Regions from separate parts of the Arthrobacter sp. Z1-15 genome, predicted to be linked through region 2. Evidence: predicted binding sites of a transcription regulator. Region 2 holds the regulator's gene; the other holds the start of a gene.

Region 1 (15,937 bases), 1.3 Mb from region 2:
GGTCCTCGGAGATGGCTATGCTGAGGATGATTGGATGCTTGGGGCTAAATTGCACGTACAGGATGTTAATTCCAACTTTGTTATGACAGATGAAGGAGCTTATCAAGCGACAACACTTATTTTACAGGATGAATTGCATTACTACAGTCCAGAGGGATATTTAGGGAGCGACACGGGAAATAGTGCGCCGGCTGTCCAGCTCATGGAGGCGTTATTTACTTCCGACGGGTGGTATGTAGTTACCCTCGAGACCCTGGAGATGTGATCTTGCAATGTCTTGGTCGAAGTGGCGAATAGGCCATATGGTTGTCCTGTCAATTGCGATTAGCAGTTTCTTTATAGTTCCTGCTGCTGCCAAGAATAGCGAAGGCGGTTGGGCTCCGGGAGGCGTCAAAGGGGTTGTGCGTCAGAAAGACCCAGTTACAGGCAACGTCGTCCCTGTTAACGTGGGGACACCCGAAAGCCTGTTTGGCTTTTACTACCGCCCGGTCTGCTTCGATGAGGAGAACGGCGACATCGATTGCTTGGCCGGTCAGCCCGTGGAGTGTGATGCTGCACCGGACGGACAATACGTGTGGTGGCACAGCGGCTTGAAGGCAACTCCTCGCGAGACCTGGCCCAGATACGGAGACACTCCGACCTGTATCTACACTTCAGATCCTGACGAAGTCGCCGCCGAGCTCGTCGGACTGGTCCTCACTGAATTTCAGACGGCGCCGATCGATCCCGGCCAGTTCACCCTGCAGCCAAGCCCTTTCTCCCTAGTCAATATGCCCACAAACCTGTATGCCGAGGCACATGAGCAGAGATTCGACATGACGTTGTTGGGGCAGACCATCCGTATTGAGGTGCGGCCTACTGAGTATGAATGGAATTACGGAGACGGAACGATATACGGGCCTTCGTCCCAGCCGGGTGGACCGCTTCCGGAGGACCATGTCGGGGACACCACGGAAACAAGCCATGTTTACGAGGAACCCGGCGATTATTTCGTATCCGTTGCCGTCTACTTTTCCGGCCGTTACTCGATCAACGGCGGCCCGATGATACCCATTGACGGACGGGCCCTGGCCTTTCCGCCGACCCAGACTGTTAGCGTTTGGGAAGCCGAATCGCGGAGTGTGGCTGACAATTGCCTCGTGAACCCAGCCGGCTTCGGCTGCTAGAAGTTCGGTGTTCCGGGCCGTGGGACCCGGAATAGCGTCCGCGGATCCTGCAGCCGTGCCGGGTAGTCGAAATCGGACCTGGCCATCTCCCCGGTCACCGCCACGGAGCGCGTCGCGGTGTCGTTCGTTAGCCGCACCGGTCCTACCGTCCCGACGCGCAGTGCATGGCGGTCCGGGCCCAGCAGAAGGACATCATCGCCGTCGTCCATGTCCTCCAGAAACCGTGCCAATTGCCGGCCCTTCTTGCCGGAAATAGGGGTTCCCTTCGCCGACAGCATCGGCAACACAATTTCCGCTTCATTGGAGGCACCTGTTGCAGGCCGGGCAACCCAGAGGGCATCACCCTCGGGTTCGGAAGGAAGTTCGGGATTCTCCGGCTCGGGCCATATATAGGGCAGTCCGCCGCGGGTTTCCGGAAAGAGCGGCCCGTACACCTCGGGTGACTTTGTGATCAGGTTCGACCGGTGGCTCTCGTGAAAGTCCGCGTCGCCGAACCACGGCGGCAGAGCGACGTCGTCGTGCGCAGCCGCAGGAGCGAACTCGAGAATCTGTTCGAGAACCGTGTCTGCATGGCCGCGGGCAACCCATTCCCGGGTCATGGCCAGCCCGTAGGCCGTCAGCGCAGGCACATACCCCATCCACATCTTCATCGCCGGATGGCTCTGCCAGCCGTAGTCGGGGATGACCAGGGCGCGGAGCACCTGTAGCGTCTCCACCCGCTGCTTGCCGAGCCGGGCCTGATCCAGGACGGTCGCGCTGCGGCTGAAGCTGTCGTACGGCAGGAACGTTTGCACAGGATCAGTGTGTCATTCGCGGCCCGTGGTTCTGGCCAGGGGCGCGGCGAGAATGAAGTCGCGGAAGGTATGCGGGCCAACGTCGAAGCTGCGCCGGCCAACCTTCGTAAAGCCGGACTTGCGGTAGAAGGCCTGGGCGCGGACGTTCAGATCATTCACTCCCAGCCAGAGCGAGCGGAATCCCTCCGCTGCGGCCGTTTCCCTTGCCGCTTCCATTAGGGCCGTGGCCAAACCGGAGCCGTGGGCGGCGGGATGGACGTAACACTTGGACAGTTCGGCTGTCGGACCCGGAACCGTCTGTAAGGCGGCAACCACTTCCGGATCCGCCGGGGGCAGGAAAACCAGCAGCGCATATCCCCGGATATGTCCGCCCTCCCGGATCACCAGCACCCTTATCGACGGATCAGCCAGGTAGGCCTCGAAGGCCTCTTTCGAGAGATTCGCGGCAACAAAAGCGGCACTGTCCTCAGGGGTGACCGCCGGAGGGCAGGCCAGTGGAAACGTCAGGGCCGCCAGCGCAGCCAGCTCTGCGGCATCCTCGGGGCGAGCAGGAGAGACGGAAACGGTCACGGATCCAGCCTAGGCACGGCGGCGGACAGAAAAACCAGCCCGCTAATACTCGGCATACATCTCCCCAACCCGCAGGTGCACGTCCGTCCGGTTGTCCGGCCCGGGAAGCGGACACGCCCAGGCTTCGTCATAAGCGCACGACGGGTTGTACAAAAAGTTGAAATCCAGGACCAGGCTCCCGGGGGCGGCACCGGGACCGAGGTCTGCACCCTTGATCGTGTCCAGCAGGTACCGGCCGCCGCCGTAGCTTCCGCCGTCGGCGCCGGACATCCCGTCGCGCACCGGCAGGAAAATTCCGCCCCCGTAGGTGGCCAGGCGCCACACGGCGAGCCGGCCCACCCCGTCTGCGTCCACCGTCCCCAGCCGGACAAACGGCACCACCCCGTCGGTTCCGGTGGCTACGTTCATCTCCTGGCCGGCGCCGTCGTCGTCTATCAGTGCGTCGCAGCGCAGATCCGGATCGTAGGCGCCGATCCGCAGGCCGTGGAAACGTTCGCGGGCGTGCGCCTTCAAAGGGGACGCCGGATGTTCGGCGAAGAGCTTGTCCCGTTCAGCGCGCCACAGCTCGTGGGCGTACGACGGCGAGACCTCCTGCGAGGTGAGCCTCACCTGCGCATACAGGCCGAAGACGCGACGGCGCCAATCCGCTGTCTGGAGGACCGTGACGGGAGAGACCATGGGTTCAGCGTAGTGTGTTCGGGTGACTACCGGACTCCTCATCGTCGTACTCGTGGCAATCTTCATTGGTGCCATTGCACAGCGGATAGCGGGCCTCGGCTTCGCCCTGCTCATTTCCCCGTTCCTGGTGATCCTTCTTGGATCACACGGCGGAGTGCTGATGGTGAACGTGTGCGGGCTGGTGTCCTCGTCGCTGATCATGCTGCGCGTCTGGAAGGACATCGACTGGAAGATGTACCGATGGCTGGCCATCCCGGCGGTGTTCGGCAGCATTCCCGCTTCAGCTGCGGCGGTGTATCTGCCGTCCGCCCCGATGGCAGTGGTTGTGGGCGGCATTGTCCTGGTGGCGCTGACCGTTTCGCTGCTGATGCAGCGCACCTCGGTGACGGTGACCGGCAACGGACCCAAGGCTGTGGCCGGCTTCATTTCCGGTGTCACCAACGCAGTTGCGGGTGTGGGCGGTCCGTCGGTAAGTGCCTATGCACTCATGGCCCGGTGGCCGCAGCGCCCGTTCGCGGCCACCCTCCAGCCGTTCTTCGTCACGATCGCCATTGTTACCCTGACCGCCAAATTGTCGCTGGACCCCGGACAGATGCCGCCGTTCGACGCCTGGGCGTGGGCACTGATCGCCCTCATGATCGTTGGCGGCATCTACGCGGGGGAGAAGCTTCAGCGCTTTATCCGCGATGATCAGGCCCGTGCCGCCGTCGTCATCTTTGCCTTCTTCGGAGCGGCAGCGGCGCTGGCCAAGGGCATTTTCGACCTCGCGGCCTGAGCCGGGCATTCGCTGGCTGAGCCGGGCAGTCGCTGGCTGAGCCGGCGCCGCCATCACTCACGCTGTCGACGTCGCCCGCAGTCTGAGCGGCTGAACCGACACGGCCCCTCCTGAACCGCCCGCGTCGCGGCGAATGGGACGATAGAGAAGATGAAACTCTTTACCCGCCCGAAATCCCCGGGTGTCCTACCCATGCCCCTGTGGCTGCAGGGAGTGGTCGAACTCGGCCAAGCTGCAGTCCTCTCCGCCCTGCTGATATTCCTGCCGCTGATTGGCGTCTGGTTTGCCGACGGCTTCACCGACCGTGACTTCGCATCGCTGGCCCGGCTGGGCGGGCAGGGCTGGCTCCTGATTCACGGTGTGCCGCTGACCCTGACCTTCCCCGCCGGAGCCGTGGGGCCCGCCGAGAGCACGGGGTTGCTCAGCCTGTTTCCGCTGGGCCTGACGCTCATCCCGTTCTTCCTGTCCTGGCGGGCAGGGCGGCGGCTGGCGAAGGCTTCCTATACGGACCAGCTCTGGCAGGCACTGCTAGGGGCGCTGGGCACCTATGCCGTTCTCGGCGGCGCTGCCGCCTATTTCTCCGCCAACGACGACGTCAGCATCTCAGTGACGGCGGGCGCCCTGATACCGCTCATTGCGGCAGGGCTGGGCCTGGTGATCGGCGCCCGGCGCGAGGCCGGATCCTGGGTGCGTCTGATCGGCGTGGATCTGACGGATTGGATCTCCCGTACCAGCCAGCACTCACGCTGGGCCGGTTCCTACGTCTGGGCGGTAATCCGCGCCGGGGCCGTCGGTATTACCGCCGCCCTGGGGTTTTCCGCCCTGCTTCTCACTGCCGCGCTGGTTATGAGCTGGGCCGAAATCGTTACTGTCTACCAGCACCTGGACGCCGGGCTCATCGGCGGAGCGGTGCTGACCGTCGTGGAGCTCGGGCTGATGCCGAACTTCCTCGGCTGGGCCTTGGGCTGGACATCGGGCGCAGGCTTCGCACTCGGAACCGGGAGCCTCATCAGCCCCATGGAAACGACCGTCGGCCCGCTGCCGGCCGTCCCGGTACTGGCTGCCCTGCCGGCGGGCGGCATGGAATACGCCATCGCCGCGCTGATGCTGCCGGTGGTGGCAGGCATGCTTGCCGGCTGGTGGTTCCTGCGCGAAGGAGAGAACCACTTCGACGAATGGCTGTCCCTGAAGATCAGGGCCCGCTGGTTCACCGCACCGGTTTCCACCCTGCTGCTGGGCGTTTTTGTGGGCCTGGTTTCCGGCATCCTGGCCGCGGCCGTGGTTCTCATTACCGGGGGTTCCGCAGGGATCGGCCGCTTTGTCGAGCTGGGCGCAGACCCGCTGTGGACGGGGCTCTGGATTGCCGCTGAGGTGGCCGTCGGCGTCGTCATCGGCTACGCCGTCGCGCCCTGGCTGGAACGCGAGGAGCGCTGACGGCGCGGGCCTAACGGTCTGCGGTTAGCGCGGCAGGAGTCCGCTGGTGAACTCCGACTGGCACTCGTCCTGCGCCTGCATGGTCAGCGCCCTGCCCATGCAGTTTTCCAGCTTTTCCGTGTTGTCCCAGGTGGCAACGGCGAGGCCGAGACCAAGGGTCATCACCACGGACGCCGCCAGCCCCAGGGTGGTGATGAACATTTGGGCCGGGCCGATGCCGTGGCGCACCACCTTGACGAGGGTCAGAATTCCGACGACGACGGCGGCAAGCGCCAGCGCGAGCGGCACGAGCTTCCACGGCAACGCCAGTCCGGAAGTGAGCAGCACGGCAATAACGAGAGCCACAAAAATCCGAAGGTAGCCGCGCGCACTCTGCTTCTGCTCGTCTGTAGCCGGCGTCTTTTGCGGTGCCGGCTGCAACGGCGAAGGAATCTGATCAGGGGTACGGCCGTCGTTGTTCATGGTTTAACCCTAGGGGACGCCTGAGCCTAAGGTTGACGCATGCGCATTGTTGTTCTCGTGTCCGGCACCGGTTCCAACCTTCAGGCTGTCCTGGACGCAGTGGCGGAGGGGACGCTCGACGTCGAAATCGCTGCGGTAGGGGCCGACCGTCCCGGCACTTACGGCGTGCAGCGCGCCGCGGATGCAGGTTATGAGACCTTCGTTGTGGACTTCCGGGCGTACAACCTGCGCTCCGACTGGAATCGTGCACTCACCGAAAAGGTGGCCTCGTATCACCCTGACGTTGTGCTGTCTTCCGGCTTCATGCGCATCGTCGACGAGCACTTCATTAACACGTTCGAGGGCCGCTACCTCAACACCCATCCGGCGCTGCTTCCCTCGTTCCCGGGCGCGCACGGTGTCCGTGACGCGCTGGCCTACGGGGTGAAGGTCACCGGCTGCACCGTGCACATTGCCGACGCCGGCGTGGACACCGGCCCCATCCTGGCCCAGGCCGCCGTGGAGGTGCTGGACACTGACACGGAGGAGACGCTGCACGAGCGGATCAAGATCCAGGAGCGGCGGCTGCTGCTGGAGACCCTGGACCGGATCAGCGCCGAGGGTCTTCCGGTTTCCTAGCTCAGTCCAGGGCCGCGCCCTTTGTCTCCGGCGCAAACCGCAGCATCCAGATCACGGCCAGGACCACCAGGGCACCGGCCAGCGCGAACGAGAGCGGCAACCCCAAATAGGGCCACATGACTGACACAAAGATCAGCGGCCCGAGCCCGGCGCCAACCCGCGAGACCGTCGACGCCCAGCCGAATCCGCTGCCGCGAAGTTCCGTGGGATACAGCTCGGACACGTACGCGTAGAGCACCGGGATGGCTACCTGCACCACAAATCCGTAGGCCAGGAGCCACGCAGTGGCAGCTGCGGGAACATCAAGGACCAGGGCGACGATGATCAGGATGACTGCCGAAAGCGGTCCGGTCACCGCCAGAATCCATTTGCGCCCCACGCGTTCCACCAGCAGCGCTGCCGCAACAACTCCCAGGAGCCCGACGGCGGCCATGCCCGAGGTGGTCAGGAAGGCCGCGTACTCCTTGAAGCCTGCGTCCACGAGGATCTTCGGCATCCAGGTCAGGGCCAAGTAATAGACCAGCAGGATGGTGAAAAAGAGCGACCAGGCAGCCACCGTGATTTTCCAGCTGTACCGCCACAGATCTGTCAGCTGGGCAGCGACGGCTCCCATGGAGAATCTGGCCGCCGCCTCCGGAGCCGGTAACCGCCACTGGGTGACATCGGAACCGGTGCGTTTAATCAGGTCGTTGATGACTGTTTCCGCCTCCGCCGTGCGTCCCTTGCGGACCAGGAACAGCGGTGATTCTGGGACTGACCGGCGGACCCAGAACACCAGCAGCGCCGGCAGCACCATGATCAGCATGGTGTACCGCCAGTCGGCGAACGTCGCCATGATCAGTGCCGACGTCGCTCCGCACAACGCAGCGCCGACCGGCCACCAGCCGTCCATGGCGGTGAGTACCCTGCCCCGCTGTTTCCGTGGCGTGAATTCACCCACCAGTGCGTAGTCCACCGGCACACATCCGCCCAGGCCGAAGCCGGCCATGAAGCGGAAGATGCAGAACCAGACGATGTCGGGGGAGAAGGCCCCCAGAACCGTAAAAATGGAAAAGATCAGCAGTGTGGCGCTGAAGGCCTTTTTGCGGCCGATGGCATCGGCGATCGAGCCCCAGACGAACGCTCCAATGGCCATGCCCAGCAGGTTTGCTGTACCAATCCATGCGGCCTGTGCGGGCTCCAGCGCCCAGTGCTTGGATAGGAGCGGAATCAGGACGCCGTTCAGGGTGACATCCCAGGCATCGAACATGAATCCCAGACCGCCAATGATGAAGATGCGTCCCTGAACCTTCCACTTCCAGGGCAGGTCCTGGACCACCTGGTCGCCGGTAGGCAGGGTGTCAGTGGTTGTCATCGGGAGAGTGGCCTTCCGCGGGGTGGTGGATGCGGGTACGGCCCTCGGCGGCCGGTCCGAGGAAACTGTATAACGGCGAACGGACGATCCGGGAAAGCACGGCGTTGTGCCGGCAACTGTCGGTGTCGTGGAGCAGCTGACGTTCGGTCAAAGAGACGAGGACGTTGCCCGACGGCGGACGACGGCGGCCGACGGCGGACGACGGCCGTGGTGGACGCCGGCCCTCATGCGCAGATGAGGGGGAAGGGAGGCAGACGACGGCGGAAGCGGCGGATCCGGGAGGCACAAGCCGGCGGTCCACGTTTCGAGATCCTGCGCCTGACTCACTTCGTGTCAGCGGCTCTGTACCTGGGTCCGTGACCAGAATCTTCGAGTAAATGACCAGTAGGTCGATTGCGCGAAAACAGTGGCCTGAATCACTAAAATAGAAGCTATGTACTACTCGACAATCTCCGCGGACGGCAGCAGGCTGCCTCATCCTACTGCTGTGCCCGGGTCTCTGCCCGGATCCAAGAGTAGGGGCGGATCGGGTTCGAAGAATAGTGGCAGGACCTTGGATGGGGGCAGGGGCCGGGAGATAGCGCCCGGGCTGCTGGAAGCTTCAGACCCGGTGGAGAACCTTGCGGTGTTGGAAGCGACGGAGCGGGTTCGGCTGATCGATGAGATCCGTGCTCTGGAGGACCTCAAGAATGTCATCACTGCCGCGCAGGCCCGTGCCGCGGCTGCCTTTGATGCTTCCACCCGCACCGCCCAGGCCGCCGCCGGGCTGAAGGCTGATCAGCTGGGGAAGGGTGTTGCCGCGCAGATCGCCCTGGCCCGGCGGGAGTCCCCGCACAACGGGGCGAAGCTGCTGGGCCTGGCCCGGATCCTCACCACGGAAATGCCCCATACCCTGCACGCGCTGACTATCGGTGTGATCAGTGAGTGGCGGGCCACGATCCTGGTCCGGGAGACTGCCTGCTTGTCCCTGGCCGACCGGCAGCGTGTTGATGAACTGGTGGCCGGGAATCCGGGTGGGTTGGAGCAGCTCGGGGACCGGCAGCTGATAGCGAGGATCAAGTCCCTGTCCTACGGTCTGGATCCGCATGCGGTGGTGAAGCGTGCCGCGCATGCGGTCTCGGAGCGGTTTGTGTCCTGCCGGCCGGCACCGGACACCATGACCTGGGTGACGGCCCTGCTGCCGGTCGCCCAGGGAGTGGGCGTGTATGCGGCCCTGACGCGGGAAGCGGACCGGCTCCGCGCAACCGGAGACCCGCGGTCGAAGGGCCAGATCATGGCCGATACGTTCGTGGAACGCTCCACCGGGCAGGCTCGGGCGGAGGATGTCCGGGTTGAGGTGCAGCTGATCATGACGGATCAGGCCCTGCTGCACGGAATCCTGCCGCCGGAAGACGGAATCTTGCCGCAGGAGGACAAGGCCCAGCGGAAACAGGAACGGCACCAGGAAAAGGCGCAGCAACAGGAACGGGCGCAGAAACAGGAACGGGCGCAGAAACAGGAACGGGCGCAGGAACAGGGGCAAAGCCGGGACCGAGAGTCAGTGGAAGCCGCAGGCTCCTTTGTCCCGGACGGGGCGGAGCCGGCGATTCTGGCCGGTTACGGGATCGTTCCGGCGCAGTGGGCCAGGGACTTGATCCGCGGACCAAACCCAGCGGAAGCAGAGCCGCATCATCCGGATAGATCACCTGACAGTACCGGCAGCACCGGCGCCTGTTGGGGTACGCCTCCGGCCCGCCCGGATCCGCGCACCGAAGTCTGGCTCCGCCGCCTCTACGTCACACCGGACACCGGACAGCTCACCGCGATGGATTCCCGGGCCCGGCTGGTACCCCGCGGTCTGGCCCGGCTGATCGCCGCACGGGACCAGGTTTGCCGGACCCCGTGGTGCGGAGCACCCATCCGACACTACGACCACGTTCAGCCCGTCCGCGAAGGCGGGCCCACCAGTGCGGAGAACATCCAGGGCCTGTGCCAGGCCTGCAACCAGGCCAAGGAAGCACCAGGCTGGGAAGCACGCGTTGAAGTTGCCGCTGCCTGGACACCGCCGCCGGAACGGCACACGGTTCTCACCAGGACACCCACCGGACACACCTACCGCTCCACCGCGCCGAAGCTGCCGGTCCAGAGCCAGTAACTTCCAGCCGGGAAAACGGTATTACGGCAGCTGGTCCCGGTCAGCGCTTCACACTCTGCCCGCTACGGGTGTGTGACCTAAACTGTAGCCACCGACACCCCCTGATTTTGGAGATTTGCGTGAGCTCACAGCCGCTGAACCGTGTTCCTATCCGCCGGGCCCTGATCTCGGTCTACGACAAGACGGGACTGACGGAACTTGCGCAGGGCCTGGCCGCAGCCGGAGTGAGCATCGTATCCACCGGCTCCACCGCTAAGCAGATCGCTGCGGCCGGCGTTGAGGTCACCGAGGTTGCCGACGTCACCGGATTCGCGGAATGCCTCGACGGCCGGGTCAAGACGCTGCACCCCCGCATTCACGCCGGAATCCTTGCCGACCGGCGCCGCGAAGACCACGTGACGCAGCTGGAAGAGATGGAAATTGAGCCCTTCGACCTGGTGGTCGTGAACCTCTACCCGTTTGTGCAGACGGTAAAGTCCGGAGCCAGCCAGGACGAGGTTGTCGAGCAGATCGACATCGGGGGACCGTCAATGGTCCGGGCCGCAGCTAAGAACCACCCCTCGGTCGCCGTCGTAGTGGACCCGGAGAAGTATTCCGACGTCGTGACGGCAGCGGCAGAGGGCGGATTTGACCTCAGCCAGCGACGCCGCCTGGCCGCTGAAGCGTTCGCCTCCACAGCAGCCTATGACAACGCCGTAGCGGCCTGGACCGCGGAGCAGTTCGGTGACGGAACCGCGGAAGGCACCAGCTGGCCTGCCTACACCGGCCTGGCGCTGGAGCGGTCGGAGGTCCTGCGCTACGGCGAAAACCCGCACCAGGACGCTGCCCTCTACGTGGACAAGAGTGCCCTGCCCGGAGTTGCCCAGGCAGACCAGCTGCACGGCAAGGCCATGTCCTACAACAACTACGTGGACGCGGACGCCGCGCTGCGCGCCGCCTTCGACTTCGATGAGCCGGCCGTCGCCGTCGTGAAGCATGCAAATCCCTGCGGTGTTGCGGTCGCTTCCCCGGATGCAGCCGACCCCATCGCAGATGCCCATGCGAAAGCCCACGCCTGTGATCCGGTCTCCGCTTTCGGCGGCGTCATCGCAGCCAACCGAACCGTCACCGCCGGAATGGCCGCAACGGTCCGGGACATCTTCACCGAGGTTGTCATTGCCCCCGATTTCGATCCTGAAGCTGTGGAGATGCTCTCCGCGAAGAAGAACATCCGCCTGCTGACCCTGCCCGAGGGCTACGGCCGCAATGCAGCCGAGTTCCGGCAGGTCTCCGGAGGCATGCTGATCCAAAAGTCAGACAAGATGCAGGCAGAGGGAGACAACCCCGAGAACTGGACGCTCGTGTCCGGCCCCGCAGCTGATGACGCAACGCTGTCCGATCTGGCCTTCGCCTGGACCGCAGTCCGCGCTGCCAAGTCCAACGCCATCCTTCTGGCTAAGAACGGCGCCTCGGTGGGAGTGGGCATGGGCCAGGTCAACCGGGTGGATTCCTGCCGCCTCGCCGTAGAACGGGCCAACACCCTCGGCGGCCCGGACGACGAACGAGCCCGCGGTTCCGTTGCTGCCTCCGACGCATTTTTCCCCTTCGCAGACGGACTGCAGATCCTGATCGACGCGGGAGTCCGCGCCGTCGTCCAGCCGGGCGGATCCATCCGCGACAACGAAGTTATCGAAGCCGCAAACGCTGCGGGCGTGACCATGTACTTCACCGGCGCCCGGCACTTCTTCCACTAGAACACGGCCTCGTCCGCGGCCTGGCTGCGGGACCGCCGGAGTAATCTGCGGTCCCGGAGTTTAGGGCGCCTCTAGTGGGCTGTGGCATAGTTGGACACAAATACAGACCAAAAAGACGGGCTCCGTCATGCCACAAGTCATGCTCCGGTGCCCACCAACACACAAGGAGATCGTGTGGCTGACAAAATCAAGGTTGTGGGTTCTGTTGTAGAACTCGACGGCGACGAGATGACCCGCATCATCTGGCAGTTCATCAAGGACCGCCTGATCAACCCGTACCTGGACGTAGACCTGAAGTACTACGACCTCTCCATCCAGAACCGCGATGCCACTGATGACCAGGTCACCATCGACGCTGCCAACGCCATCAAGGAACACGGCGTGGGCGTCAAGTGCGCCACCATCACTCCGGATGAGGCACGTGTTGAAGAATTCGGCCTGAAGAAGATGTGGGTTTCCCCGAACGGGACCATCCGCAACATCCTCGGCGGCGTCGTCTTCCGCGAACCGATCATCATTTCCAACATCCCGCGCCTGGTCCCGGGCTGGAACAAGCCGATCATCATCGGCCGCCACGCACACGGCGACCAGTACAAGGCCACCAACTTCAAGGTCCCCGGTGCGGGCACCCTGACGCTGACCTACACCCCCAAGGACGGCGGGGAAGAAATCAAGACCCAGGTTGTCACGTACGGTGACGACGGCGGCGTGGCCATGGGTATGTACAACTTCAACGACTCCATCCGCGACTTCGCCCGGGCGTCCTTCGCCTACGGCCTGCAGCGGAACTACCCGGTGTACCTCTCCACCAAGAACACGATCCTGAAGGCCTACGACGGCCAGTTCAAGGACCTGTTCCAGGAAGTCTTCGACGCCGAGTTCAAGGACCAGTTCGAAGCAGCCGGCCTGACCTACGAGCACCGCCTGATTGATGACATGGTTGCCTCCGCGATGAAGTGGGAAGGCGGCTACGTCTGGGCCTGCAAGAACTACGACGGCGACGTCCAGTCCGACACCGTGGCACAGGGCTTCGGCTCGCTGGGCCTGATGACCTCCGTGCTGATGACCCCCGACGGCAAGACCGTTGAGGCCGAAGCAGCCCACGGCACGGTCACGCGCCACTACCGCCAGCACCAGCAGGGCAAGCCCACCTCCACGAACCCGATCGCCTCGATCTTCGCGTGGACCCGTGGCCTGATGCACCGCGGCAAGCTGGACAACACCCCCGAGGTCATCAACTTCGCGGAGACCCTCGAAGATGTTGTCATCAAGACGGTCGAGTCCGGCAAGATGACCAAGGACCTCGCGGCCCTGGTCGGCCCGGACCAGGCCTACCTGACCACCGAGGAATTCCTCGCTGAGCTCGATGCCAACTTGAAGACCCGCCTGGGCTAAAGTCCGGACGCTTCAACGCACGACGACGGCGGCGCCTCACCTTCACGGGTGGGGCGCCGCCGTCGTCATTGGTGCCGGCGGTCGCTAGCTCCGTTCGCTAGCTCCGGGAGTCGCCGGGGTCCCTAGATGCCGGAGCCCTGGTCGCCCGAAGAGCCCGAGCCGGAAGAGCCGGAGCCCGACCCTGAAGAACCGGAACCGGACTCCATGGAGCCGGAGCTGCTCGAAGCCGACGAGCTTACCGATTCCGAGCTGGACTGGCCGCTGATGGTGTTCGAATCCTTGTAGGAGGAAGACACCTCGATCTTGCGGGGCTTCGCCCTTTCGCTGACCGGAATCAGAACGCTGAGGACGCCGTTCTCGTACTTGGCGGAAATACCCTCAATATCAATCCCCTGGCCGAGGTTCAGCTGGCGCAGGAACGAACCGGATTCGCGTTCCCGGGTTAGCCAGGTAACGCCGTCGGAGGCCTGGATGGTGCGTTCTGCCCGGATGGTCAGCAGCTGGCCGTCCACGTCCACATCGACGGAACCCGGGTCAATGCCGGGCAGATCGGCATTCAGGATGTAGTGGTCGCCCTCTCGGTAGAGGTCAATGGGCATCAACCGCAGCCGCTGCCGCGGATCCAGCAGGGCTCCTGCCATACGGTCGAGTTCGCGGAATGGATCAAACTTCATGGCCATCTGTCATCAACTCCTTACGCCCACCTGCACGGCAGGCGAATCGATATTCGGAACTTCAGAAGGGTCGATAACTTGAGTCACATCGGCTCAAGAATGAAATTAGATTAGCACTCTCCATGGGGGAGTGCCAGAACCGGAACGGTTTTCGTGCCCCGGGCAGCAAAACTTTCCCGGCAGGTCCGGCTCAGTCCACCGGCCACTCATGGACGGGGGCGTTGGTGTGCATGTTTTCCCAGTACCGGCGGGTCATTTCCGCCAGTGCGGGCCTGCGGTCCAGGCCTTGGCGCTCAAGCCTGCGCAGGTAGGCAATCTGCCAGGATGCTCCGTTTTGTTCGGTGCGTGCCCGTTCCCTGATGACATCGAGATACCGGCCGATCAGGTTGTCGTCGACGCCCAGCTCCCGGAGCCCGGAAGCCGCCTGCGGAATCAGGTGCCGGATGATCAGTTCGGCGACAGGGGTTTCGCCAATGCCCGGCCAATAGACGGTTGCCTCCAGCCCCGACCGTGCGCAGGCCAGGAAGTTGTCAGCCGCACTCTTGAAGGCCAGCCGGCTCCACAGCGGCCGGTCCGCGGTGCGGAGGTGCTGGACCAGGCCGTAAAAGAAGGCGGCATTGGAAACGACATCAAGAACGGTGGGGCCGGCCGGAAGGATCCGGTTTTCCAGGCGCAGATTGGGGGTGTGCTCGCCGGGGTCATATATGGGGCGGTTCCACCGGTAGACCGTTCCGTTGTGCAGCCTCAGTTCCGGGAGCAGGGGGGCCCCGGCGGCCGTTGAGCCTCCGCTGCTGCGTGACAGTTCCGGCAGGAGCGCCGGGAAGTAGCGGACGTTTTCCTCAAACAGGTCAAAAATCGAGGTGATCCACCGTTCGCCAAACCACACGCGGGGCCGCACCCCCTGGTTCCTCATCTCGGGAGGGCGGGTATCGATGGCCTGCTTAAAAAGCTCGATGCGGGTTTCGTGCCACAGAATATGTTCCAGGAAGACGGGGGAGTTGGCGGCAAGGGCCACCTGGGGAGCGGCAATGATCTGGGCGGCGTTCCAGGCCGGGGCGAAATCTTCCGGGCTGACCTCCAAATGAAGCTGCACGGAGGTGCAGGCAGCCTCAGGGGCAATGTTCTTGGCGTAAAAGGACAACGGCTCCGTACCCCGCAGGTCCACGTGCACATCTTCACCGCGGGCCTGGAGAACCGACGTGTTCAAGGCCGCATAGCGCTTGCCCGCGCTCAGCCATTCCTTGTCCTCGAGCACTGCAGGCTGGAGGGTCGGCAGGATCCCGACCATCAGAATCTCCGTCTTCACCTCAGCGGCACGCGTATCTGCCCGGTTCAGTTGAAACCGGAGGGAATCTTCAAGGTCCCTCAGGCCGGACCCCTTGATGGACAGCGCCGGGTGGTTCATCTCGATGTTGAAGGCACCAATTTCGGTCTGGAAGGCCGGGTCCGCGATCTTCTCCAGAACTGCAGTATTCCGGAGCGCAGGAGCAAAGTCCTGATTGGTCAGGTTCAGCTCCAACTCAAGCCCGATGCTGGAGGTGTCTGCGAACTGCGCGGTGGACAGATATCCGGCAAAGCGGTCGAGGTTCTCGAGCAGTCGCTGGCGGTAACGCGTGCGCTGCTCGCGGCTGTAGGTTTTGCTGTTCACTTCGGCGCCCATTGTTCGAACATAACCATGGGGGCCGAAGGATGTATAGCGTGCAGAGCGGGGAAACCCGAAAAAGTCGGGCCCGGAAAGGAAAATGACGTCCGGCCTGTCGGGCTGTCCCGGCCGGGCGGAATCTCCCGGCCGGGATCTGCCGGTTCTAGGACCGCAAGAGGCCCTGGAGGACGTTGCTGGCCCGCTGCATTTCACCGTGCTGGGCGCCCATGACGATCACTGCGCCGGAGAAAAGCGGGATGGACCACTGCAGCAGCTTCAGCTGGCGCTGGGCGGACTGCAGTTCCTTGGAGGCGGCGGGGTGCGGTTCGGTTGCGCCCACCGCACCCTCTTCGGAGTACTTTTCCACTTTTCGCCCGACGATGCCGGCGTAGAGGGTCACCAGTGCACCAACCACGGTAACGCCGGTCTTGTAGATGGTTGCCGACCCGACTCCCTCCTGCTTTGCGACGCGGCCCTTATTGTCCCCGACGAGCGCCAGCCCGGCCAC
Region 2 (15,937 bases):
ATCAGCTTGGCAATGGACGGGGAGTTGTGCGAGACCTTCTCGATCGAAACGTCCACGCCGGCAGCCTTCATCAGCTTGGACACTTCGCTCTTCTGCTCCGGCAGGGTCAGCGTGACCACGGTTCCGCTGGATCCGGCACGGGCCGTACGGCCTGAGCGGTGCAGGTAGGCCTTGTGCTCCGTGGGGGGATCGATGTGGACAACCAGCTCCACGTCGTCCACGTGGACGCCGCGGGCGGCGACGTCGGTGGCAACGAGCACGCGCACGTCACCGGAGGAGAATTCCGCCAGGTTCCGGTCACGGGCGTTCTGCGACAGGTTGCCGTGCAGGTCAACGGTCGGGATGCCGCTGTCCGTCAGGAACTTGGCCATCTTGCGTGCGTGGTGCTTGGTGCGCATGAACATGATGCGCCGGCCCTGGCCCGAGGCCAGTTCCTTGACCAGCAGTTTCTTTGCCGTCTGGTCCTGGACGAGCAGAACGTGGTGCTCCATGGTGGTGACCGCGGCCTGCGGATCATCCACGGAGTGCGTCAGCGGGTTGGACAGGTAGCGGCGGACAAGCTTGTCCACGCCGTTGTCCAGCGTTGCGGAGAACAGCATCCGCTGGCCCTTTTCCGGGGTGCGGTCCAGCAGCCGCTGGACGACCGGCAGGAATCCGAGATCAGCCATGTGGTCGGCTTCATCGAGCACAGTGATTTCAACGGATTCCAGGCTGATGACCTTCTGCTTCATCAGGTCTTCCAGGCGGCCCGGGCAGGCAATGACAATGTCAACGCCCGCCTTCAGCGCCTTTTCCTGGCGCTGCTGGGAAACGCCGCCGTAGATCACCGTGGTGACCAGGCCCATTTCCTTGGCGAGCGGCTCAATCACGTTGTTGATCTGTGTGGCCAGTTCGCGGGTGGGTGCCAGGACCAGGCCCAGCGGACGGTTCGGACGGCGGCGGTAGCCTGCTTCGGCTTCAGCCAGCCGGGCGACGAGCGGCAGCGAGAATGCGAGCGTCTTGCCCGAGCCGGTGCGGCCGCGGCCCAGCACATCGCGGCCCTTGAGGGTGTCGGGAAGTGTTTCAACCTGAATCGGGAATGCTTCGTCAATTCCGGAAGCGGAGAGGGAGGAAACGAGGACCTTGGGTACACCAAGGGCAGCAAAAGTAGTCATTAAAAGACAGGCAACTTTCGGTAAGTGGCCCCCAAAACCGTATGGCGCCGGGGGTTCGCCGAAGAAAAGTCAGACAGTGTCCAGGGCTTGGCCGGATAAGGGCCAGCGGGACAAAAGAAAGCGTTCATCGACGCAGGTTGTGCTGCTTACACACGCGGCTTTGAGGCGCGGCAGACACAACAACTTCGTCCAGTTTACCGGATTGCCCCCAGTTTCCTAATCGGCGGGTCCGCAGGCACCCCGGGGACAGCGCCGGGACAGCGCCGGGCGGCTGGAAACGGCCCCCCGTCCCAGCCGATAGCATTAACAGTGATGACTACTGAACCAGCCCTGCCCGACGCCGGCTCCCTGAACGCTGCGGATCCCGAAGTTCCGGAACCCGCTGCCCCGGAGCACGGGAACGAAACCGGTGAAACCGGCGAGACCGGCGATCCCCGGCACTTCCGCTCACCGGTGTCGTTTGTCCGCCGCGGCTCCCGCCTCCAGGGACGCCGCCAGCAGGCATGGGATGAGCTCTCCGATCAGTTCGTCATTGACGTCCCCCGGGCCGAAGCTGACACGTCCGTTGATCCGGAGTACGTGTTCGACGCCGCTGCCGAGTTTGGCCGGACTGCTCCCCTGATCGTGGAAATCGGTTCGGGGCTGGGCGAAGCGGTAACTCATGCCGCCGAGCAGAATCCGGACACAAACTACCTGGCCGTTGAGGTGTATCTTCCCGGCCTCGCCCAGACCCTGCAGCGCATCGGGCAGAAGGAACTGAGCAACGTCCGCGTGGTCCAGGCAAACGCCCCCGAGGTCCTGACCACCATGCTTCCCGCCGGGTCCGTGGACGAAGTTTGGGTCTTCTTCCCCGATCCCTGGCACAAGACCCGCCACCACAAGCGCCGCATGGTCAAGGAAGAATTCGCCGAACTGGTCGCGCGGGTGCTGGTGCCCGGCGGTCTCTGGCGCCTCGCCACCGACTGGTCCGATTATGCAGTGCAGATGCGCGAGGTCCTGGACGCCTCCGGGGCGTTCGTCAACCTGCACGCCGGGGAGCGCGCCGGCGAGGACAGCCCGCTGACCCGGGTGAACCGGGAAGGCCTGGAAAAGAAGGCGCCGGTGAACGACGTCGACACCCGCGGCGGCTGGGCACTGCGCTTTGACGGCCGCATCCTGACCAGCTTTGAGAACAAAGCCCACCAGGCAGGCCGCCTGATTTTCGATCTCACCTACCGCAAGGCCTAAGTTCCATGAATGAACCCAACGACGCCCGCGTCGGCCTCTACATCGACTTCGACAACATTGTCATTTCCCGCTACCAGCAGCTGCACGGCCGCAACGCCTTCCAGCGCGACGGCATCCGCAATTTTGACCGGCTGAGCCGTGACGCCGATCCCGAGGTGGCAGCCAAGCTGACCGCGGCGACGGTGGACTTCAACGCCATCATCGACTTCGCCGCCTCATTCGGCACGCTGGTGGTCAACCGCGCGTACGCCGACTGGTCGGTGCCGGTGAACGCCAGCTACCAGCGCCAGTTGATGTCCCGGGCTGTCGACCTCACCCAGCTCTTCACGACCACCACCCGGGGAACCAAGAACGGGGCGGACATCCGCCTCGCCGTGGACGTCGTCGAAGACCTTTTCCGGCTGCCGGACCTGACCCACGTCATCATTGTGGCCGGCGACAGCGACTACATTGCCCTCGCCCAGAAATCCAAGCGCCTGGGCCGCTTCGTCGTGGGCATCGGCGTCGCCGGATCGACAAGCACCTCCCTGGCCGCTGCGTGCGACGAGTTCGAAGACTATGACTCGCTGCCCGGCGTTGTGAAGGCAAGCGAGACTGCTCCGGCCTCCACCGAGGCCAGGGGCACTGCAGCCGCTGCGCAGGACCAGGCTCCGGACACCGCGCGGAAGCTGACCGTGGTTCCCATGTTCTCCCACACCGGGGATGCCCCGTTCGAAGAACCGGATACTGCGGAAGACATCGATCCCCGGACCCTCGCCACGGAACTCCTGGTGCGGGCACTGAAGATCGGCCATGCCAAGGGCGACGCCGACGAGTGGCTCAACACGGGCACCGTGAAGAACCAGATGCGGCGCATGGACCCGTCCTTTAACGAGAAGCCGCTCGGTTTCCGGTCCTTTACCGATTTCCTGTCTTCGCACGGGGATCTGGTGGAGCTGGACGAGGACGGCCCGCAGCGGCTCATCCGGCTGCGTCCGGAAGCGGATTCCCGGCTCTAAGGCAGGGAGGACAGAGCAGGGCGGTCAGCGAAGGGAGACCGCATCTCCGGCCCGTACCGTCCCGGCCCGCTGCACATACGCCTGCAGGCCGAATTCCGTGCGGTGGTGCAGGCCGAGCAGCTTCAGGGTTTTGCCGCCTTCGGTGACTCCTGCCTGGGCCTGATCGATCATCACGCAGCGGGGCATCCCCGGTCCCAGCCGGAGGACAACCTCATTCCCCAGGGCCAGTTCGGCCCCGGCCCAGCCGTCCTCGCAGAACGCTGGCTGGGCCCCGGTGTTGAGAATGATGTTGGCGCGGAACCGGCGCTCGTCCACCGCGGCGCCGGTGAGGTTCCCGAGTGCTTCCAGCGAGGACGTCGTGAGAAGGTGCAGGGGCGTCTCGTCGTGGTGCTGGACCGTGGTTTCGGGCCGCAGCTCCAGTGAACGGCCAAAGGCTTCGCTGAGGGCCCCGGATGCGGCGGGGTCGCCCGCCGCGAAACGGAGCCCTTCAGGACTTACGAGCAGCGGTTCTCCGCAGTCATCTTCCACCAGGGAGGACCACTGCATCAGGCCCGGGACCGGGCGGAAGCGCTGAGTCCGCTTGCCGCTGGCGATGCCGCCGTCGTCGGTATACACGGCCCATCCGCGGTCATGCAGCAGTCCCCGGCCGGTCACGGCGCAGCTGCGCACCGCCTGACCTGCGGTTGATTTGACCGGGTAGCGGTAAAGCGCTTGGACCGTGCCTATCGGCGTTCCCTCATGCGGCATTCCGGCATTGTTTCACACGGGCCCGGATCCCCGGGTTGCCGGTTCAGCAAAACAGCTTGGCGGCAAACGGCCCGGGACGCCATGCTTTTGACATGGAGAGAAATGACGGCAGCACGCGTGATGCGCAGCAGTCCCCCGCCCACACCCGAGAGCCCTCCGGCGGAATCGAAGACTTTTGGGACCGGCGCTACGCCGAGATGAAAAGCCTGTGGAGCGGACAGCCCAACGGCGCACTTGTCCATGAGGTGGACGGGCTTGAGCCCGGGCGGGTCCTGGACGTTGGCTGCGGTGAAGGCGCCGACGCCCTGTGGCTGGCGGAACAGGGCTGGAACGTCACGGCGCTGGATGTTTCCCGGGTGGCGCTGGACCGGGCCGCCCGCGAGGCCGAAGCGCGCGGGCTCCGCGTGACGTGGCTGCATTCGGGCCTGGTCGAAGCGGCCCTGCCGGCCGGGTCCTTTGACCTGGTCTCCGCACAGTTCCCGGCGCTGCTGCGCACGCCGGAGAACCTCGCGGAACACGCACTCCTGGACGCGGTGGCTCCCGGCGGTCTGCTCCTGGCCGTGCACCACCCGCTGCCGACCGCCGCCGAGGCCAAGGCCCGCGGCATGAATCTCGACGAATATGTGGGCCTGGCGGAAATCCGCGCACTCCTTGAGGGGAACTGGCGGATCGAAGTTGACGAAATCCGTCCCCGGCACGTTGCCGCCGGCGCCGGCGCGCACCATACCGAAGACGTCATCCTGAAAGCCCGCCGCCTGCGCTGAGCGTGCGGTGCCCGGAAAAGTTCCAAAACCCTCTTGTTGCAAACGGGTTTGTGATGCAAACTGCTTTGCAACCGGCGCAAAGCCGGCCGGATCTCTTCCGGAGGACAGCATGGAACGACAGTCAGCGGGCCTGCACCACGACGGCGGATCTCCCGCGGGCGGGCGCATGGACACGCCTGCCCCGGACCGGCCGCTGGACCCGGGGGCGGCCCTGGCCATCGTGGAGAACGCGGAACGCTCCACCCGCAGGCAGCTGACCGGCAACGCGGCCCTGATCTACCTGCTGTGGGGGCTGGCGTGGCTCACCGGGTACGGTGCGCTGGACGGCAGCAGGCGCGGGTGGCTTCCGCTCGAGCCGGCCTCCGCCCTCATCGTGCTGGGCGCGGCGCTGCTGATTGCCACCGCTGCCACAGTGGCCGTGTCGATCCGGGCCGCTCTGGGCATCAGGGGGCACAGCGCCTTCCAGGCCGGAATGTACGGTGCTTCATGGATCCTGGGGTTCCTCGTCATGGGCATCCTCAGCATGAGCATCGGCCGGGCAGTGGACGATTTCTGGCTGCGGGGCATGCTGATCAATTCGAGCGCGGTGCTGATTGTCGGCCTGCTCTACATTTCCGGCGGCACCGTCTACAACGATCCCCGCCAGTGCTGGCTCGGATTGTGGCTGCTGGCGGTCACCGCGGCCGCGCTCCTCTCCGGGCCGGATCATTTCCTGACCGTCAATCTCTACCTGGGTTCCGGGGGCATGCTCGCAGGCTCCCTCGCCGAATATCTCGGCACCCGGGGGCGGGCATCGGGGGTTCCCCGTGCCTGAACTGGATCCGGTCATCCACGCCGAATCGCGGCTTCGGGCCCTGACCACATTGAACGAGGTGGGCGAACGAAACCGCATCGCGTTCACCAAGCTGCGCGCCATGCTGGACATGACGGCGGGCAACCTTTCCACCCATTTGCGCAAGCTCGAGGATGCCGGCTACATCGAAATCACCAAGACCATCGAGGGCCGCTCACCCGCCACCTATGTGGGCATCAGCGCCGAAGGGAAGCTCGCCTACGCGCAGTACCGCAAGGCGCTGAGGGACCTCCTCGCGGGGCCGGTGCCCGAGGGCGCCCCCCGGACCCGCGCCGAAGAACCGCAGCCGCACTGACCGTCGTCCCGCCGAACCCGTTTCCTGGAGGCAGCATGAGTGTGAACCCGAGTCCCGTCACCGCTGAGAGAGTTCCCCCCGAACGTCAGGCTGACGTGCTCGCAGCGGCCTCTTCCGTGAGAAAAAACTACGCAGGGAAACCGGCCCTGAACGGGGTGAGCCTTTCCATCCGCGCCGGTGAGGCCCTCGGGCTGCTCGGCCCCAACGGTGCCGGCAAATCCACCCTGCTGAACCTGTTGTGCGGCACCCGGACCCCCGACGCCGGGACGGTGGAACTCTTCGGCCGCAGCCCGCGGGATCCGGCGGCACGGCGGGAACTCGGGACCACGCCCCAGGCCACCTCGGTTCCGCCCACCCTGCGGGTCCGCGAGACCGTCGACTTTGTTGCCGCGCACTACCCGGACCCGGTGCCCACCCCCGAGCTGCTGGCTGACTTCGGGCTCTCCGACATGGCAGCCAAGCAGTGCGGCGGACTCTCCGGCGGACAGCAGCGCCGGCTCATGGTGGCTCTGGCACTGGTGGGCCGGCCCCGGCTGGTGATCCTGGACGAGCCCACCACGGGCCTGGACGTGGAGGCCCGGGAGAATCTCTGGGAACGTCTGGGCCAGTACCGCCGGGACGGCGGAACACTGCTGGTCACCAGCCACTACCTCGAGGAGATCCAGGCACTGTCCGGGCGGGTGGTGGTCCTGAACGGCGGATCCGTCGTTGCCGACGGCACCGTTGATGATATCCGCAGCCATGTCTCCGTGAGCAAGGTGTCCTTCCGCACCGACCTGCCGCCGTCGTCGTTCGCAGCCCTTCCCGAGAGCGCCGGGGTCACGGCCGGACCGGGAAATTCAGTGACGGTGCTGAGCCGGGATGCCGATGAAACGGTGCGCCGGCTGGTCCGCGACAACGTTCCCTTTGCCCGCCTTGAAGTCCATGCCGCCAGCCTCGAAGAGGCCTTCCTTGCCCTCACCCACCAGCCCGCCGCCGGCCCGGAGCCGCTCGCGCGGAAGGAGCAGCCATGAGCGCAGTATCCGCCCCGGCACGCGGACGATCCCGGACGGAGCTGATCCGGGCCCATGCCAAGGCCCAGGTTTTGGAGCAGCTGCGGATTCCGATCTCGGTGATTTCCTCGACAGTGTTCCCCACCCTGGCCCTGGTGTTTTTCGTGCTCCCGCAGGAGGCCGTCACATCCAATCCCGTTGCGTCGCTGATGGCCATTTCCCAGCTCGCCCTCTTCGGCGTCATGAGCTCGTTCCTCTTCAACTACGGCATCGGTGTTGCAGAGGAGCGCGCCAACCCGTGGAGCAGCTACGTGCGGACGCTGCCGGCGGGGGCCGTGCCGCCCACCGTCGGACGCGCCCTGACGGCCATGATGTTCGCTTTCTTCGCCCTGGTCCCGGTGATGCTGGTGGGCCTGTTCACCACCGCGGCGCTGGAGGCCTTTACCACCGGGCTGGTCTCCTGGTGGCGGGTCCCGGCCGCGGTTGCGGTGTGGCTGGTGTGCGGCCTGCCGTTCCTGTTTCTGGGACTGCTGATCGGCTATCTGTGCACCTCAAAGGTGGCCATTGCGGTGACCCAGGTGGTGTTCTTTCCGCTGGCGTTTGCGGGCGGGCTGATGCTTCCGCCGGATCTGTTCAGTCCGGGGCTGAACACGTTCTCCCTGTTCCTGCCTACCCGGGCCGCGCGGGATGTCTCGGTGGCGGTGTTTTCCGGTGAACCGCTCGGGCCGGCCGCACTGCCGTGCCTGCTGGCCTGGACACTGCTCCTCGGCGCCCTGGCGGTCTGGGCCAACCGCCGCGACCAGGGCCGCCGGTTCCGCTAGAGGGACGGGACGTAGCCGCCGTCTGCGTAGTCCACGGGTTCCTGCTTCCCGGCCGGCAGGGCGCGCAGCTTGCCGCGCCGCTGGACCAGCGACGCAAGGCTGAGCTGGCTCGCGAAGGGGCGCGACGCCGGCGGCCGCTGTCCGCGGGTCAGGGTCACGACGTCGCCGGCCAGGCCGGCCGCGAAGACCCTGCTCCGGTCGGGGTTGCGCTGCTGCATGGATTCCAGTTCCTCGGACAGTTCCTGGACCCGGGCGCGCAGCCCGGACACCTGGTTTTCGAGGTGCATGATGCGTTTGATGCCCTCCAGGGACACACCCTCCTGGGAGAGCCGCTGAACCTCGCGAAGCATTTCGATGTCATGCTGCGAATAGCGCCGTGACCTGCCCGGAGCGCGGCTGGGACAGACAATGCCCAGCCGGTCGTACTGCCGCAGGGTCTGCGGATGCATGTCCGCCAGTTCCGCGGCAACGGAGATCACAAAAATAGGCGCATTGACATCGATGCCCATTGTTCCTCCTTGACAGCAGTTGAAGTAGTAACGATAACCCGGTTCGGCTCCCGGGGCACGGGAAACCGAACCGGATGTGCGCTGCTAGAGCCGGGCCTTGGACGCCAGTCCGGCCCGGGGATCTTCGCCCTTTGTGGCCTCAGCGAAAGCTTCGACCGCCGCCCGGGCTTCCTTGTTCAGATGCGAAGGGACGGCGACGTCGATGGTGACCAGGAGATCACCGTCGCCCTTTGCGGTGTGGACGCCCCGGCCCTTCACCCGCAGGGTGCGGCCGGACGGGGTTCCCGCCGGCACCTTCAGCCTCACCTTGTCTCCGGTCAGGGTGGGCACCTCAATGGTGGCGCCCAGCGCGGCCTCCGGGAAGCTCACCGGTACGTGGATGCGGATGTTGTTGCCGTCGCGGACAAAGAAGTCGTGCGGGGTGACGTTCACCGTCACCATGAGGTCACCGTTGCCGGCCGCCCCGGGCTGGCCCTTGCCGCGGACACGGATCTTCTGGCCGTCCTTCACGCCGGCCGGCACCCGCACTTCAACGACTTCGCCGCTGGGCTCGCGCAGGCCAATGACCGTTCCGTTGATGGACCCCGCGAAGGAAATGGTGGTGCTGGCCGTCCGGTCAGCCCCCTTCTGAGGCGGGGCCGAGCCGAAACCGCCGCCGCCGAAGCCGCCTCCGCCGAACAGGTCGGCGAACTCGGGCGGGATGTTGCTGCCGCCCGGGGTGCTGTAGGTGGTGCGGCGGCCGCCGGGACGGGCGCCCTGGCCGAACAGTCCGCCAAACAGATCCTCAAAACCGGCGCCGCCGCCGGGGCCTGCACCGCCCGGACCGCCGGCGGAGAAGCGCGCCCCGCTGCCCATGGCCCGGATCGCGTCGTACTGCTGGCGCTCTTCGGCGTCGGACAGCACCGAGTAGGCCTCGGACAGGTCCTTGAACATCCGCTCGGCGTTGGCGTCGTCCTGATTCTGGTCCGGATGGTACTTTCGCGCCAGCTTCCGATAAGCCTTCTTGATATCGGCTTCCGACGCGTCCTTGGGGACACCCAGAATCTTGTAAAAATCCTTATCGACCCAATCCTGACTAGCCAATTGGAGTCCCCTTCCATAAATTCCTGCTCCTGCCCGGAACCCGTGGGGTTACGGGCAGGACGTGCACTGCGAAAAGAAAAAGGGTGCCCGGGGCCGTGACGGTCCCGGGCACCCGAGGTTACTGCTCCGGAACGGAGACGATAACCTGTGCCGCCCGCAGCACCCTGTCATTGGCCTTGTAACCGGCCCGCAGGATCTGCGTCACTGTATCCAGCTGGACGTCCGGGCTCTGCTGCTGAATCAACGCTTCGTGGATGTTCGGGTCGAACTCGACCCCCACTTCGTCAATCCTGCCCAGGCCGTACGTCTTCAGCGTGTTTTCCAGCTTGTTGGCGATCGAGGCAAACGGTCCGTCCGCCAGGTCGCCGTGCTGGCGCGCTGCGTCGATGTCATCCAGGACCGGCATCAGGGAGTTCAGGACTCCGATGACAGCCATTTCCCGTGCAACGTCGCGGTCACGCTCCACCCGCTTGCGGTAGTTGACGTACTCGGCCTGCAGCCGCAGCAGATCGTTCCGCAGTTCGGCGGCTTCCGTGGAACCCGCTTCCTGCGGCTGGTCCGGCGCGCCGGCGCTGTTGAGGATCTGCTCGGCCTGGGCCAGGGCATCACCGTCAGCTCCGGCGTCTGCACCGGAAGCCGGAGCTTCCGATGCGTCAGCCGGTGAGCTGCCGGACTCCGCCGGCTGCCCGGCGGCTTCCTGCTCGTTGGGGTCGGGCTTCTCGTTGGGGTTTTCGTTCCCTGCCGTCATGATTACTTCTTGTCTTCGTCGTCAACAACCTCGGCGTCAACGATGTCTTCATCGCCCGCTGAGGAGGAGTCGGAAGCGCCGGCACCGCCCGCAGCACCGGCACCGCCTGCAGCGCCTGCGCCGTCAGACTGGGCCTGGGCGTAAATGGCTTCGCCCAGCTTGGTCTGCGAGGTCTGCAGCTTCTCGAACGCCGACTTCACTTCGTCGTCGTTCTCGGTGCCTTCCAGCGCCTTCTTCAGTGCGTCAACGTCGCCCTTGACCTCGGTCTTGACGTCTTCGGGCAGCTTGTCATCGTTGTCCGTGAGGAGCTTGTCCACGGAGTACGCCAGCTGCTCGGCGGAGTTGCGGACGTCGGCTGCCTCGCGGCGCTTCTTGTCCTCCGCTGCGTGCTCTTCGGCTTCACGGACCATGCGGTCAATGTCTTCCTTGGAGAGGGAAGAGCCGCCGGTGATCGTCATGGACTGCTCGGCGCCGGTGCCCTTGTCCTTGGCGGACACGTGGACGATGCCGTTGGCGTCGATGTCGAAGGTGACCTCAACCTGCGGAACGCCGCGCGGAGCCGGAGCAATGCCGGTCAGCTCGAACGTGCCCAGCGGCTTGTTGTCGCGGGTGAACTCGCGCTCGCCCTGGAAGACCTGGATCGCCACGGACGGCTGGTTGTCGTCAGCGGTGGTGAAGGTTTCGCTGCGCTTGGTCGGGATGGCCGTGTTGCGCTCAATCAGCTTGGTCATCACACCGCCCTTGGTCTCGATGCCCAGGGACAGCGGGGTGACGTCGATCAGCAGAACGTCCTTGCGCTCACCCTTCAGGACACCGGCCTGCAGTGCGGCGCCGACGGCGACGACCTCATCCGGGTTGACGCCCTTGTTCGGCTCCTGGCCGCCGGCCAGCTCCTTCACCAGTTCGGTGACGGCCGGCATGCGGGTGGAACCGCCGACGAGGATGATGTGGTCAATGTCGGAGACCTTGATGCCGGCCTCGGAGATGACGTCCTTGAACGGCTTCTTGGTGCGGTCCAGCAGGTCCTTGGTCAGGTCCTGGAACTTGGCGCGGGAGAGGTGCTCGTCCAGGTGCACCGGACCTTCGGGGGTGACCGAGAGGTACTGCAGGGAGATGTTGGTGGAGGTCGCGGAGGAGAGCTCCTTCTTGGCCTGCTCGGCGGCTTCCTTCAGGCGCTGCAGGGCGATCTTGTCCTTGGACAGGTCCGCACCCTTGGCCTTGGCCTGCTGCAGCAGGTAATCCACGACGCGCTGGTCCCAGTCGTCGCCGCCGAGGCGGTTGTCACCGGCGGTGGCGCGCACCTGGATGGTGGAGAAGTCGTCTTCGTCCTTGCCGACTTCGAGCAGGGAAACGTCGAACGTTCCGCCGCCGAGGTCGAAGACCAGGATGAGTTCGTCTTCCTTGCCCTTGTCCAGGCCGTAGGCCAAGGCTGCCGCGGTGGGCTCGTTGACGATGCGCAGGACGTTCAGGCCGGCAATTTCACCGGCCTCCTTCGTGGCCTGGCGCTCGGCGTCGTTGAAGTACGCGGGAACGGTGATCACGGCGTCCGTGACCTTTTCGCCCAGGTACGACTCGGCGTCGTTCTTCAGCTTCTGCAGGATGCGGGCGGAGATTTCCTGGGCCGTGTAATTCTTGCCGTCAATGTCCACCTTCCAGTCCGTGCCCATGTGGCGCTTGACGGAAGAGATGGTGCGGTCGATGTTGTTGACGGCCTGGCGCTTGGCGATCTCGCCTACCAGGACCTCACCGGACTTGGCGAAAGCAACAACCGACGGCGTGGTGCGGCCGCCTTCAGCGTTGGCGATAACGGTGGGCTCGCCGCCTTCAAGGACGGAGACAACCGAGTTGGTGGTTCCAAGGTCGATACCTACTGCACGTGACATGTTTGCTTCCTCTTTCCGTGGAAAACGACGCCGTTGGGAGGAATCATCCATCCCGCAGCGCGTCTTGAGCCTTCTGCACTCAACTTTACTCAGAGCATCGGCTTTGTCAACAAAGTTGAGCCTGATTGACTCAACTCTGTGTATCTGCCGGCCGGGTCTTGACGGCACCCGGCGCAGGCGCCCCGGCGGCAGGAAGGACACACACCGCAAAGTCCGGACAATCCGGTCCGCGGCCCGCGTATTCTCCTCCTATGGCTCCCGAACAGTATTCGCACGGCCACCACAGCAGCGTGGTCGGCGCCCACGCGGCACGGACCGCCGCTGATTCCGCCGCCTATCTGCTTCCGTTCCTGGAACCCGGCATGGCGGTGCTGGATGTTGGCTGCGGCCCGGGCAGCATCACCGCGGACCTGGCCAACCTGGTGGAGCCGGGTCCGGTGACCGGGCTGGATCCGTCCGAAGACGTTGTTGTTTCGGCGCGGAAACTTGCTGCCTCGCGCGGCCTGACGAACATCGGCTTCACGGCGGGCAACGTGTACGACCTGGACTACCCTGACGGAACGTTCGACGTCGTTCACGCCCACCAGGTCCTCCAGCATCTGGCGGACCCGGTGGCGGCACTGCGCGAGATGCGCCGGGTGACCCGGCCCGGCGGCATTGTGGCGGTGCGCGACGCCGATTTCCACGGGATGAGCTGGTATCCCGAGCTTCCGGAGCTCACGGAATGGATGGATACCTACCAGCGGATTGCCCGCGGCAACGCTGCCGAGCCCGACGCCGGCCGACGGCTTGTGGCCTGGATCCTGGAAGCCGGTTTCACCGAGTTCGAGCCCTCCTCGTCGAACTGGCTCTATGCCACGCCGGAGCGCCGGGCCTGGTTCGGGGAGGGCTGGGCCGAGCGGGTGCTGCACTCCGCCTTCGCGGAGCAGGCCCTGGGCCGTGAGCTGAGCGACCGCGCCGGGCTGGAACGGATGGCCGCAGGCTGGCGGCGCTGGTCGCAGGCCGCTGACGGCTGGTTCCTGCTGCCGTCGGGAGAAGTGATTGCCTGGGCCTGATAACCACTCGGTAGGCTGGAGGAATGTACCGAATCAGTGCGGTGTGCACCGGCAACATCTGCCGCTCCCCCATGGCCCAGTTTTGTTTGACCCGCGCTTTTGAAGACGCTGGCCTGGGAGCCCGCGTGAGCGTAACTTCCGCGGGTGTCACCGGGTGGGAGGCCGGACGCCCCATGGATGACCGCACCAGGGCCGAGCTGCTCAAGCACGGCTTTTCCGCGGCCGACCTTGCGCCGTTCCGGGCCCGCGCCTTCGAGCCGGAAGAGTTTGCAGCCCTCGACCTGATTCTGGCCCTGGACTACGGCCATCTGCTGGAGCTCCAGGACCTGGCCCGCACTGAAACGGACCGGGACAAAATCCGCCTGCTCCGCAGCTTCGATCCGGCCGCGGCCGGCCTTCCCCCGGAACAGCTCGGCATCGAGGATCCCTGGTACGGCGACATGCGGGACTTTGATTCCTCCTACGCCCTGATTACCGCCGCGGTCCCGGGCATCGTGCAGCATGCGGCCGCCGCCCTGGACGCAGCTTCCGGCACCGCGGGCTAATGCCTCTTCCCTCCCCCACGGCCGCCGGCACCGCCGCCCTGCCGGTGATGATCGCCGTCGACGGCTTCTCCGGTGCCGGAAAAACGACTCTCGCCATTGAACTGGCCGCCGCCCTGCGCGCCCACCACCGGGTGTCCCTGTTCCATCTGGAGGATATTTATCCGGGCTGGGACGGCCTGGCCGACGGCATCGCCTACTACTGCGGGCAGGTCGCAGCGCCGCTGGCAGCAGGACGCCCGGCGGTCTGGCAGGCATGGGACTGGGACGCGGGCCGCTACGGTCCGGCCCGCACCACGGAGCCGGCGGAAATCGTCATAGTGGAGGGCGTTGGAGCCACCGCCGCCGCTGCGGGGCAGCTGCTTGACGCCGCAGTGTGGGTGCAGGCGCCCGCCGACCTGCGCCGGGAACAGGCGCTGGAACGCGACGGTGAAACCTACGCACCGCACTGGGAGCGCTGGGCGGCGCAGGAACGCAGCTGGGCCGCCGCGGATCCCGCGGCGGAACGCGCGGACATCACCGTTGACCGGCAGCACCGGCGCGGAACTCCGGCGGAAGCCGCGGGTTATGTCCTGCGCGCCCTGGCTGATCTGTCCCTGCCGCGGCTGCAGCTGGCCCGGCCCGAAACAGGTGCCGCGTCCGCCGCCGTCCGCGTGCACCGGATCGAGGCGCAGCCCGATCCCGCAGAGTTGTTTGCCGCCCTGTACACGGACTCGGCGCGCGCGGTCTGGCTAGACAGTTCCAGCGCGGCGGCCCCCGGGCTTCCCGCGGAGTCCGGCGCCGCACACATTGCCGCGCGCAGCCGGTACAGCATCATGGCCGACGACGGCGGAGCGCTGGGCAGGTACGCCGAGCACCGCAGGGGCGTGACCACCGTGGTGTCCGGGCCGGTCACGGTGTCCCGCCCCGGTCCGTTTTTCCAGTGGCTGGACTCGGTGTGGGGCGAGCCCCGGGCCGCCGTACCCGAGGACTACCCCTGCGGATTCGCCCTGGGCTGGCTGGGTTTCCTGGGATACGAGCTCAAGCGTGAAACCGGCGGCTCCGACACTGCTCCGCCCGCGGACGGGGCGCCGGACGCCGCCCTGCTTTTTGCGGGCCGGGCAGTGGTGCTGGACCACGAACTGCGCTGCCTGTACGCGCTGACACTGGGCGATGACGACGGCGCGTGGGCCGGCCGGGTCAGGGACGCAGCGCAGGCTGCCGCCGGTGTCGGCGGTGTCGGCGGTGTCGGCGGTGTCGGCGGCGCGGGCTCCGGCGGGATTCCCTCCGTCCCGCCGGCTCCCGTCCGGCCGATTCAAAGCACCCCGGAATTCACCGTCCGGGACAGCCGGGACTCCTATCTGGCAAAGGTCCGGTCCGCCCAGCAGGAAATTGCGGACGGCAATTCCTACGAAGTCTGCCTGACCACGTCCCTGAGCGCCCGGCTGCCGGTTCCGCCCGACAGCCGGACGCTGCTGGAGATGTACCGCGCACTTCGGGGGCGCAGCCCGGCACCGTTTGCTTCCCTGCTGCGGTTCGGCAGTTTCGCTCTGGCCGGCACCTCACCGGAGCGGTTCCTGTCCATGGACGCCTCCGGGCTGATGCGTGCCGAACCCATCAAGGGAACCCGCCCGCGCGGCGCCACTGTACAAGCGGACCGGGAGCTGGAGGAAGACCTGGTGACCTCGCTGAAGGACCGCGCTGAAAACGTCATGATCGTGGACCTGCTGCGCAATGACCTGTCCCGTTCCGCAGTTCCGGGATCCGTCACCGTTCCGCGGCTGTTCGCAGTGGAAAGCTACGCCACGGTCCATCAGCTGGTCAGCACCGTCGATGCCCGTCTGCTTCCCGAGGCGTCCCGGGCTGAAGCTATTGCCGCCGCCTTCCCGCCCGGATCCATGACCGGCGCTCCGAAGATCAGCACCATGGCCATCCTCGACCGGCTGGAGGGTGCGCCGCGCGGCCCCTATTCCGGCGTCGCCGGCTGGTTTTCCCTCACCGGAGCCGCTGATCTTTCGGTGGTGATCCGCACCCTGGGGGTTCAGGGGAACTCGCTGACGCTGGGGGTGGGCGGAGCCGTCACTGCCGATTCCGATCCGGCATCGGAATGGGAGGAAATCCGGGCCAAGGCCTTCGGCGTCCTCAGCGCACTGGGCGCCCGGTTCCCCGGCTGAGGAACGGCCTGGCCGGCTACTGCAGCGTGGCCGTCAGCCGGCACACATTGTCGATGTACCGCTGCCAGACCGGGCGGTCCACCCACTCGGAGAGCAGCAGCTCCCGCGACATG

Evidence for each region. The regulator HspR, encoded in region 2, represses chaperone genes until heat shock. The targets are predictions, from matches to a motif close to AAGTTGAGTCNNNNNGACTCAACTT.
Region 1: M1D40_RS04140 (Hsp20/alpha crystallin family protein) is a predicted target of HspR. The motif match lies at 13,863-13,887, and genes of this name have one in related genera.

What each region holds. Positions count from the first base shown of each region.
Region 1 is NZ_CP096454.1:875,116-891,052, forward strand. It holds gene M1D40_RS04075 (DUF6318 family protein) at 1-265, shown strand, start outside; gene M1D40_RS04080 (PKD domain-containing protein) at 273-1,166, shown strand; gene M1D40_RS04085 (MSMEG_6728 family protein) at 1,163-1,960, opposite strand; gene M1D40_RS04090 (GNAT family N-acetyltransferase) at 1,973-2,530, opposite strand; gene M1D40_RS04095 (DUF1684 domain-containing protein) at 2,573-3,208, opposite strand; gene M1D40_RS04100 (sulfite exporter TauE/SafE family protein) at 3,231-3,983, shown strand; gene M1D40_RS04105 (cell division protein PerM) at 4,134-5,417, shown strand; gene M1D40_RS04110 (hypothetical protein) at 5,442-5,879, opposite strand; gene purN (phosphoribosylglycinamide formyltransferase) at 5,919-6,497, shown strand; gene M1D40_RS04120 (MFS transporter) at 6,499-7,851, opposite strand; gene M1D40_RS04125 (HNH endonuclease) at 8,405-9,985, shown strand; gene purH (bifunctional phosphoribosylaminoimidazolecarboxamide formyltransferase/IMP cyclohydrolase) at 10,105-11,718, shown strand; gene M1D40_RS04135 (NADP-dependent isocitrate dehydrogenase) at 11,947-13,113, shown strand; gene M1D40_RS04140 (Hsp20/alpha crystallin family protein) at 13,236-13,793, opposite strand; gene M1D40_RS04145 (glutamate--cysteine ligase) at 13,978-15,435, opposite strand; gene M1D40_RS04150 (hypothetical protein) at 15,593-15,937, opposite strand, start outside.
Region 2 is NZ_CP096454.1:3,495,004-3,510,940, forward strand. It holds gene M1D40_RS16160 (DEAD/DEAH box helicase) at 1-1,154, opposite strand, end outside; gene trmB (tRNA (guanosine(46)-N7)-methyltransferase TrmB) at 1,467-2,381, shown strand; gene M1D40_RS16170 (NYN domain-containing protein) at 2,387-3,379, shown strand; gene M1D40_RS16175 (MOSC domain-containing protein) at 3,404-4,126, opposite strand; gene M1D40_RS16180 (class I SAM-dependent methyltransferase) at 4,219-4,890, shown strand; gene M1D40_RS16185 (hypothetical protein) at 5,000-5,704, shown strand; gene M1D40_RS16190 (transcriptional regulator) at 5,697-6,038, shown strand; gene M1D40_RS16195 (ABC transporter ATP-binding protein) at 6,155-7,051, shown strand; gene M1D40_RS16200 (ABC transporter permease) at 7,048-7,851, shown strand; gene M1D40_RS16205 (heat shock protein transcriptional repressor HspR) at 7,848-8,360, opposite strand; gene M1D40_RS16210 (DnaJ C-terminal domain-containing protein) at 8,445-9,443, opposite strand; gene M1D40_RS16215 (nucleotide exchange factor GrpE) at 9,562-10,191, opposite strand; gene dnaK (molecular chaperone DnaK) at 10,194-12,074, opposite strand; gene M1D40_RS16225 (methyltransferase domain-containing protein) at 12,326-13,129, shown strand; gene M1D40_RS16230 (arsenate reductase/protein-tyrosine-phosphatase family protein) at 13,201-13,674, shown strand; gene M1D40_RS16235 (chorismate-binding protein) at 13,674-15,824, shown strand; gene cls (cardiolipin synthase) at 15,841-15,937, opposite strand, start outside.